One region of the Anaerobacillus sp. 63XJN7_5_ISO-PGPR-S23-430 genome, then DNA from elsewhere that is predicted to be linked to it. Evidence: riboswitches for the same ligand, from Rfam matches in the RefSeq annotation. Region 1 holds a riboswitch; the other holds the start of a gene.

Evidence for each region. A riboswitch is a leader RNA that binds a small molecule or an ion and turns the genes downstream of it on or off. The one in region 1 is predicted to bind S-adenosylmethionine.
Region 2: it holds a riboswitch for S-adenosylmethionine, as region 1 does, so the genes downstream of both, mtnK (S-methyl-5-thioribose kinase) here and metK (methionine adenosyltransferase) in region 1, are expected to answer to the same signal.

Annotation. Positions count from the first base shown of each region.
Region 1 covers NZ_CM149686.1:3,128,737-3,133,945, reverse strand. Annotated here, with positions in the region: gene pckA (phosphoenolpyruvate carboxykinase (ATP)) at 1-1,266, opposite strand, end outside; SAM riboswitch class I at 1,620-1,729, shown strand; gene metK (methionine adenosyltransferase) at 1,938-3,134, shown strand; gene AC0VYJ_RS16465 (MSMEG_1061 family FMN-dependent PPOX-type flavoprotein) at 3,277-3,900, shown strand; gene AC0VYJ_RS16460 (hypothetical protein) at 3,894-4,079, opposite strand; gene AC0VYJ_RS16455 (glycosyltransferase family 4 protein) at 4,093-5,209, opposite strand, start outside.
Region 2 covers NZ_CM149686.1:758,404-763,612, reverse strand. Annotated here, with positions in the region: gene AC0VYJ_RS04150 (aminotransferase class I/II-fold pyridoxal phosphate-dependent enzyme) at 1-1,038, opposite strand, end outside; gene AC0VYJ_RS04145 (carbon-nitrogen family hydrolase) at 1,147-1,929, shown strand; SAM riboswitch class I at 2,016-2,152, shown strand; gene mtnK (S-methyl-5-thioribose kinase) at 2,267-3,478, shown strand; gene mtnA (S-methyl-5-thioribose-1-phosphate isomerase) at 3,479-4,543, shown strand; gene AC0VYJ_RS04130 (sugar ABC transporter substrate-binding protein) at 4,540-5,209, shown strand, end outside.

The sequences.
Region 1 (5,209 bases):
GAAGACTTGAACATCATGCTCCATAATTTTCTCGCCGAGCATTTCTGCATAGCGATGGGCAGGTAATGGCAAGAACGGTGCACCAAAGCATGTAGAGAAAGTGGCTTCTGGTGAAGTGACGCCTCTTTCTGTTCCGGCTAACTTGCTCGTGTAACCTGATAGGAAATGAAACATGGCTTGTTCCTTGGTCAGTTTGCTAATTGGAGGAAGGACGCCAAATGCATCTGCCGTTAAGAAAATAATCGTGTTGGGATGTCCGGCAACGCTAGGAATTGCAATATTAGGTATGGCGTCAATCGGATAGGCAGCGCGAGTATTTTCAGTTAGACTAGTGTTATCGTAGTCAGGTTCACGCGAGCCGTTATCCATCATAACGTTCTCAAGAACCGTTCCAAAGCGAATTGCATCCCAGATTTCAGGTTCTTTTTCTTTTGATAAGTTGATGCACTTAGCGTAGCATCCACCTTCAATATTAAAGACACCATTCATAGACCATCCGTGTTCATCATCACCGATAAGAGATCGATGAGCATCTGCTGAGAGCGTTGTCTTTCCAGTTCCAGATAAACCGAAAAATAGAGCAACATCCCCCTCTTTACCTACGTTAGCAGAGCAGTGCATTGAAAGAATATTTCGCTCTGGTAATAAGTAGTTCATAACGGTGAAAATAGACTTTTTAATTTCTCCAGCATATTCTGTTCCACCAATTAAGACGGTTCGTTTCTCAAAGGAGATAATAATAAATGTTTCTGAATTTGTGCCATCCACTTCTGGATCAGCTTGAAAACCAGGTGCAGAAATGACAGTGAATTCAGCGTCATGTTCTTTTAACTCTGATTCATTCGGACGGATGAACAGCTGGTGGGCGAAAAGGTTATGCCAGGCATATTCATTAATAACCTGAATGGGTAGTCTTGATGACTGGTCAGCACCAGCAAATCCTTTAAACACATAAAGTCCCTTTTTCTCACCGAGATAGTTCAACACCTTTGTGTAAAGGTTTTCAAAACTTTTTTCGGAAATAGGTTGGTTTGTTTCCCAGTTCACTTTGTTCTTTACGGAATCTTCCTTTACAATGAACTTGTCCCCAGGAGAACGTCCTGTATATTTTCCGGTTTCTACGCGAAGAGCTCCTGTAGCTGATAGTTGCCCTTCGTTTTTAAATAGTGAATGTTCAACCAGTTCAGACACTGATAAATTCACATGTGGATTATTCTTATTTAATATCGCATCCAATAACGGTGAGGAGAAGGAAGCTGTTTTCATACGTTAAACCCATCCTTTTTTAAAGATTTCGTTGATTGACTTGTTTAACTCAAAAATAGTATAACACATTCATTCAATTATTCTATACTAATCTATGTATTTTTTGCATAAAAAGTGAAAAATGGGTGAATGACTATTTCTTTAGGTTGAAATCCTGTCGCCATTATATAGGAAGTGATTATTTTATGGCTAAAGGATTAGGGTAGTGGTTCGGTCGCTTCGCCCTTGAATTCGAACACAAAGCCCGTGTTCTTTTCGGAGGGCTCCAGCGCTTGTCGAAGCTAAACGGGCGCTTCCGCTTTTCTTCATTGACACATCCTTTCATGTGCGTTATTATATGTCGAGAATGGATACTCTTATCCCGAGCAGGCGGAGGGACAGGCCCGATGAAGCTCAGCAACCAACTCCTATACAACAGGATTAAGGTGCTAACCTGCAAGACGATAGTCTTGGAAGATAAGAGGCGAAAGGCATGAGATATCAGCTCCTTTTCCCTCTGATTGTAGGGAAGGGCTTTTTTAATGTCGTTGAGATTGATGACGCTATAAAAAAAGGTAAGACGATAAGAAATTGAATTCGTTCTCTCGTTTCGGCACAGGGTAATAGGGAAATGAGTACCGTATCCATTACAACATAATTAGATAGGATCCAATCCTTAAGGAGGTACTTGAGTGAGTAATCGTCGTTTGTTTACTTCTGAGTCAGTAACAGAGGGGCATCCTGATAAAATTTCAGATCAGATTTCCGATGCCATTCTGGATGATATTCTTGCGCATGATCCAAATGCGCGCGTTGCCTGTGAAACTACAGTAACAACTGGTCTTGTTCTAGTTTCCGGTGAAATTACAACATCACACTATGTTGATATTCCGAAAGTGGTTCGTGAGACGATTCAAACGATCGGCTATACACGTGCGAAATACGGATTTGATGCTGAAACATGTGCTGTTCTTTCATCTATTGATGAACAGTCTGCAGACATCGCTGCAGGTGTAAACGTTGCTCTTGAAGCACGTGAAGGTACGATGTCAGATGATGAAATCGATGCAATTGGTGCAGGTGACCAGGGGCTTATGTTTGGTTACGCTTGTAATGAAACAGCGGAATTAATGCCGCTTCCGATTTCTCTTGCGCATAAACTAGCGCGTCGTTTGAGTGAAGTAAGAAAAGAAGAAATTCTTCCTTATCTTCGTCCTGATGGTAAAACACAAGTAACAGTGGAATACGATGAAGCTGGTAAGCCGGTTCGCGTTGATACCATTGTTGTTTCTACACAGCATCATCCTGAAATTTCACTTGAACAAATTCAACGTAACATCAAAGAACACGTTGTGAAGCCGGTTGTTCCTGCTGAATTAATTGATGAAGAAACAAAATACTTCATCAACCCAACAGGACGCTTTGTTATCGGTGGACCGCAGGGTGACGCAGGTTTAACAGGAAGAAAAATCATTGTTGATACTTACGGCGGTTATGCGCGTCACGGTGGCGGTGCTTTCTCAGGTAAGGATGCTACGAAAGTAGACCGTTCTGCGGCATATGCTGCTCGTTATGTTGCTAAGAACCTTGTGGCAGCGGGTCTAACAGATCGTTGTGAAGTTCAACTTGCTTACGCTATTGGGGTTGCTCAGCCAGTATCAATTGCTATTGATACATTTGGCACAGGAAAAGTGTCTGAGGAAAGTCTTGTAGAGCTAGTAAGAGAGAACTTCGATCTTCGTCCAGCAGGCATTATAAAGATGCTTGATCTTAGACGTCCCATTTATAAGCAAACAGCTGCGTATGGACATTTTGGACGTACTGATATTGACCTTCCATGGGAACAAACAGATCGTGCAGAATCCCTTAAACAGGGTGCCGGAATTTAATTAATTTCTAAGAAGCCAAAAATATTTTGGCTTCTTTTTTTTGCTCTATCATCCTTTTTGACATCCGTTATATTGTATTGAATTATCATAAAATAGATGGGTGTTGTGATAAAATGGAAGAAAAAATGGAGGAGTGTAATGTGTGAATACTAGTATATTCGGAGAAACCGTGACCGATGTGAATGAACTAAAAGACATGGCAGGAATACCGAGTAAATTGGCTGCAAACAAAGTCATATCTTTTCTTGATAAACACTGTAAAGAGTTCATATGCCGTACACCATTTATTACGATTGCCACCCAATCAAGTACGGGTGGTGATGTTTCGCCAAGAGGCGATGCACCGGGGTTTATTCAGGTTCTAGATGATCATCATTTATTGATACCGGAAAGACCGGGAAATAAACGAATGGACTCATTGATCAATTTATTAGAAAACCCAAATATCGGTTTGCTGCTGATGATTCCCGGCCGAGAAGAAGCGTTGCGTATTAATGGGAAGGCCTTGATTGTAAAAGATAAAACGCTGCTAGAGCAGTGTGAATATAAGGGGAAAACGCCTTTGTTAAGTATTGGAGTAGAAGTAAAGGAATGCTACATTCATTGTGCCAAAGCCTTTAAACGATCATATCTTTTTGAACCTGAACGATGGCCGAGTACTGAGGGGCTCGCCCCAGCTGCCAGAATGCTATCTGATCATGCAAAAATAGGCGAAGAAAAAGTGATTGAATCGTTGAAAGAAAGTTACACTAAACGTCTTTATTGAACAGAAATCGAGCCCAAACCTTTGTGTATGTTTGGTTGAACAATGGAGCAGTAAATGAGATCATACGTATTTGCTATTTTTCGCATTTCATCTAGCGCGTACAAGTTGTGACCATGTGTTGCGAAGATAGAAGGTGCAGTTAAGCCGATTTCGTTAATCCCAAATACAGTAAGAATCATTTTTTTCTCCTTTCTAAGCATATCGAGCTAATCTTTTAATTCCAATTGTTTTCTCATAATCCTCTACTAATCGTCCGAAGATCGCATCCCATGATTGAGTAAGTGCATAACGACGTCCTTCATAACCCATCATTCTCCGTTCGGTATCATCTGATAAGAGACGATTGATAGCGTAGATATATTCGTCTTCTTTATACGGAGAGCAGAAAAGACCGTTTCTTTCTCCAGTGACAACGTCGGATAACCCTCCAGCATTTGCAGCGATAACAGGGGTCCCGGAGGCAAGTGACTCCAATGCGACATTTCCAAATGTTTCAGTAGCTGATGGAAAGATGAAAAGATCTGAAGTAGCGTATAGCTCTGCTAATTCTTTCCCTTCTCTATAACCGGTGAAAGTGACGTTGTTAGGGACGTTTTCTTGAATATGAGGGAGAGCTGGTCCATCACCAACAATCAGCCACCTTGTTTGTTGTTTCAGCTGATCTGGTAACTTCCACATGATTTTTTGTAATGTTTCAAGATTTTTTTCTGGAGCGAGTCGACTAACAAATAAAAGAATATACTTCTCCTGAATATTATATCGTTCACGTAGCGAGTGATTTTTTCTAATCGGAGAATAGTGTTCGCAATCGACGCCTCTTCTCCAAAGCTTGAGGTTCTTAAAACCTCTTCCTTTTAATCGATAGCGCGTTTCATTGGAAGGAATAAAGGTAGTGGAAAATGGTTGATGAAACCAGGTTAAGTATTTCCACATAAAAGGAGAGAACCATTCAAGGTGGTAATGCTTTAAATAGTCATCAAAATTAGTGTGGTATGAAGCAACCATAGGTATGTTATTTTTCTTTCCGTAATGTAGTCCGCACATGCCGATATTAAAAGGTGTCGCGACATGAAGAAGGTCTGGTTGAAAATCTTTAAGTTGGTTGCGGATAAGACTTACGTTAGGAAGGGCAATGCGACATTCGGGATAAAGGAAAAACTTCATACTGGTAAAGCGGTGAATATTACTTGAGAAAAGGTCATCATCTTTCTGACAGTTAGGAGCAAAAAGCATATAATTAACCTGCTGACGGTCCATATACCTGGTTAGTTTACCCAGAGTGCGAGATACTCCGTTAACCTGTGGATAG
Region 2 (5,209 bases), 1.9 Mb from region 1:
CTCAAGCAAGTAGTCCGCAAATCCCTCTGAAGTAAATGATTCAGGTACTTTTAACCAGGCAAAAAATGACCCCGCAGGAGAGGTTACATCCCAGCCAATATCGTGAAGCCCCTGTATCAATACATTCCGTCTAGATTCGTACGTTTGGCGAAGGTTCTCAACACATTCCTGTGAACCTAGTAAAGCTTCTGCAGCTGCTTCTTGCACTGCACTAAACAAACTAACGTAGAAATGATCCTGAAGCAGGTTGATGCTTTCCACTACAGATGGGTTTCCGACAGCGAACCCAACACGCCATCCTGCCATATTATACGTTTTGGAAAGAGTATAAATCTCAATTCCCACATCTTTAGCACCTTCTGTTTCCAAAAAGCTTTTAGGACGTTCTCCATCGAATCCGATCGCTCCATAAGCAAAATCATGAACGACACAGATGTCATTGGCATCCGCAAACCTAACCGTTTCATCAAAAAAGCTTTTCGTTGCTATAGCAGCGGTAGGATTGTTTGGATAATTTAAAAACATGAGCTTTGCTTTTGCAAGAGCACTCTCTGGGATCGCGCTATAATCAGGCAGAAAATCATTTTGTTCAAGTAACGGCATCATTTGCATATCCGCTTCAGCCATCGCAACTCCAGACCAATAATCAGGATAGCCAGGATCTGGCACGAGCGCCACGTCACTTTTATTTAACAAACATTGACTGACTTCTACAAGGCCAGCTTTTCCACCAAAGAGGACGGCTACCTCTTTCTCCGGATCAAGCTCAACACCAAACTCTCGCTTATAGAATTCAGCCGCGGCTTGTTTCAGAAAAGGCTGCCCCCTAAATGGCGGATACTTGTGGTATGCAGGGTTTTCAGCTGCCTGCTGCAAAGACTCGATAATATGTGCAGGCGTCGGCTGGTCAGGATTTCCTTGGCCAAGGTTAATAATGTCATATCCCGCCTCTACATAACGGTTCACTTTTCCAGCAAGCTTCGCAAAAAATTGTTCTGGTAAACGTTTAAGTGCATCTGAAGTTTGAAATTGTTTCAAATGGAATCACATCCTGTTAAAATTTTCGAGAAATTCTAATAAGTTATGTTATCTTGGATACACAACCATGTAAAGGTCAATTTCTAAACATGTAAGGAGGACAAATCAATGAAAAACCTTGCCCTGTTGCAATTTGATATTGCTTTTGGCAATCCAGAAAAGAATTTCTCTAAAGTTGAAGAGCTTGTTTCTAAGGCGGTGAGTGACAAACCAGATATCATCGTTTTACCAGAATTGTGGTCCACAGGTTATGATTTATCTCGTCTTGATGAAATTGGAGATACTGATGCAGAAAAGTCGATTGCTTTTCTATCTCGCCTCGCCAAAAAAAACGACGTAAATATTGTCGGGGGCTCCATCGCTAAGCATCATAACGGCGAAGTAACGAACACCATGCTTGTGTTCAATCGAGATGGGCAGCTCGTTCATGAGTATAGCAAAGCGCACCTGTTTCGTTTAATGAATGAAGAGAAATTCCTCGTTTCTGGAAATGAAAAAAGTCATTTTACACTTGAAGAACTCCCATGTGCCGGGTTCATTTGTTATGATATTCGCTTTCCTGAGTGGCTTCGCCTTCATGCAGTTGAAGGTGCCCAAGTATTGTTCGTACCAGCAGAATGGCCAAAGCAACGCACCGATCATTGGCGAGCATTACTTATCAGTCGCGCGATTGAAAATCAGTGCTACGTGATTGCTTGTAATCGTGTCGGGGAAGATCCTGATAATACGTTTGGAGGACACTCATTGATCATTGATCCGTGGGGAACAATTATCGCAGAAGCAGGAGAAGAAGAGGTTATTTTAACAGGTTCTATTGACGAAGAGGAAATGTCATCAATCCGGAGTCGCATTCCTATCTTTGAAGATCGACGTCCAGATATTTATAAATAATATTCAAAATATTATTGACAAACATGTTCCTTTCTATGTAACATACATTTCAAGCGAAAAAATTGTAAAATAATTTCATAAACTTTCTCTTATCAAGAGCAGGCTGAGGGATTTGGCCCTATGACGCCCAGCAACCGACCTATTTTAAAGTCCAGATGAATCGATGACTTAAATGGCACGGTGCTACTTCCAACAGGATGATATTCATTCTGGAAGATAAGAGGTGTGAAGTATCTCTGTCTTCAAGCCTCTTTCTTCGGAAAGAGGCTTTTTTTATGCCGAAATTCCGATCTTCATGCAATACAACAACCATAAATAGTTGAAAGGGGAATTTTACATGGGTATTCAGATCACTTCAGGGTACACACCGTTTACAAGCGAAACAGTTGTGCAATTTTTAGAGCATCACGAGCTTTTGGATCGCACCGCTCCTGTTCATGTAAAGGAAATTGGCGATGGCAATTTAAATTATGTCTTTCATGTTCAACACAAGAAAACAGGACAATCCTGGATCGTCAAACAAGCCTTGCCTTATGCCAAAGTAGTTGGCGAATCCTGGCCGCTTACACTTGATCGGTCCAGAATTGAAAGCGAGGCGCTCAAGCAAGCTCACTCGCTCGTTCCTGACTTTTCTCCAATCGTTTATTTGCATGACTCTGAAAAAGCCGCAACGGTTATGGAAGATTTATCAACGCACACTATTTTACGCAAAGGACTTATTGAAGGACGTATATATCCTGAACTTGCAAGAAACGTCGGTACCTACCTCGCTCATACGCTCTTTTTCACTTCTGACTACGGTCTTGGTTCGGCAAATAAGAAAGAGCTTGCCAAACGGTTTAGTAATCCAGACTTATGTGGCATAACAGAAACCCTCGTATTTTCAGATCCTTTCTATAATGCCGAAAGCAATGCCTTTACAGAAGAGCTTCGAGCAGATGTTGAATCGCTCTGGGAAGATGACGATTTCCTCACTGAAGTGGCCTCCCTCAAACACTCTTTTTTAACAAAAGGAGAAGCTTTGATACATGGGGACTTACATACAGGTAGCCTGTTTGTTACGGAAAGCTCAACCAAAATAATCGATCCAGAATTTGCTTTCTATGGGCCAGCTGGTTTTGATGTCGGTGCTTTTATCGCCAATATTGCGCTTAGTATCCTGTCGCAGGAGGCCCATAGATCAGAAGAAGAGAAAGAAGGATACCTCGCTTATTTATTTGGCGTCACTACCGAGGTTTGGAACGTATTTGAATCTACTTTCCGATCATTATGGGACGACCATCTCTCAGAAGATAATCGTTATTCGAGAGGATACCTAGACGCTCTTCTACAATCTATTTTTGTCGATAGCATTGGATTTTCCGGCTGTAAAATCATCCGAAGAACGATTGGACTTGCTCATGTAGAAGAGATCGAGACGATCAGTGATCCAAGAGTAAAACTCGCTGTGGAAAAAAAGGCGCTTACCCTTGGAAAAAAACTTATTTTAGACCGAAAAAGCATCACTTCGATTGAACAATACATTAAAGCAATCAAGGAGGTCATTTAAATGACTGTTATCTCATCACTCCAGTGGAAAGGTGATCATCTCTTACTCCTCGATCAACGGCATCTTCCACAACAAGAGATCTACCTTAAGCAAACGGCAATCGAGGATGTCTGGAATAGCATTTCTGCCCTTGTGGTCCGCGGAGCACCAGCCATTGGAATCGCCGCAGCGTATGGTCTTGTTCTTTGGAGTCAGCATGTTCAAACAAACGAAGCAACAGCGTTCAAGACAGCGCTAGTCAACCAAGGAAAATATCTTGCCTCCTCTCGTCCCACTGCAGTTAATCTCTCTTGGGCGATCGATCGCATCATCCGAGCTAGCTTTTCCTTACCAACAGTTCAAAAAATGAAAGAAGCGATTCTGCACGAAGCACTTACTATCCATAAAGAGGATGAACTTGTCTGTCAGCGTATTGGAGAACATGGTCTGAAGCTATTAAATGATGGGGATACCATCCTCACACACTGCAATGCAGGTGGGATCGCAACAGCAAAATACGGGACTGCTCTTGCGCCTCTCCATCTGGCAAAGGAAAACGGTCTCTCCATCTCTGCAATTGCGACGGAAACCAGACCAGTTCTACAGGGTGCTCGATTAACCGCATGGGAGCTTGAGCGTGCTGGTATTGACGTTACGCTTATTACAGACAGTATGGTAGCTCACGTATTAAAAACAAAGAAAATCGCTGCAGTAATTGTTGGTGCTGATCGGATTGCTGCAAATGGTGATACAGCTAATAAGATTGGTACGCTCGGCCTTGCCCATATCGCAAAAGCATACAACGTTCCTTTTTATGTTGCTGCACCCATCTCAACAATTGACTACTCGATCCCTGACGGAGAAGCGATTCCGATTGAGGAGCGAGACACGAAAGAAGTCACGCACTATAAAGGTGAACGTGTTGCAGCTGAAAACATTGGTGTATTTAATCCTGCTTTTGATGTGACGCCAAATGAATTACTTAACGGAATCATTACGGAGCACGGTATCGTTCGAACACCGTCTGCTGAAAACCTTGCTCATCTTGCTTTCCCACACGCTAAAAACACGGAGGTACATTCATGAAACGCTTAGGACTTATTTTATCCATTCTTCTTCTCGTCGTGCTTGCAGCTTGTACGAGTGAGCAAGATGCCGTAAGTGCACCAGAAGCAAGCAATACGGAATCAAGTGAGGCAACTACGAACACGGGTGAAGAAACGTCTAAAGTTTCTTCAGACATTCCAAAAGAAGTTCAAAAACCTATCAAAATAGCAGCGATTATGCAAGCATCCCTCGGTACATTTTCTTCCCAGTACGTAAAAGGAGTTGAAGATCAGGTTGAAAAATTTGGCGGAAGCGTTCAAGTTTATAATGCTGATAATGACCTTTCCAAAATGGCTACACACCTTGATACAGCCATCAACCAAAAAGTCGATGCGATCTTAATTGATCATGGCCGAGCAGATGCACTCGAAGCTGGAGTGAAAAAAGCCGTTGATAAAGGCATACCTGTCGTTGTGTTTGATAGCGATATTAACGTGCCAGGTGTAACAGTTATTGATCAAGATGATTATAGTCTTGCATGGAATACATTAAAAACGCTTGCTCAAGATTTAAATGGTGAAGGAAATATTGTCTATGTGTGGGTAGGAGGATTTGCGCCCATGGAGCGACGAAATGCGATTTATGAGGCCTTCCAGGAGCGCTATCCAGAAATCAATGAAATCGCTAAGTTCGGGACCGCGAGTG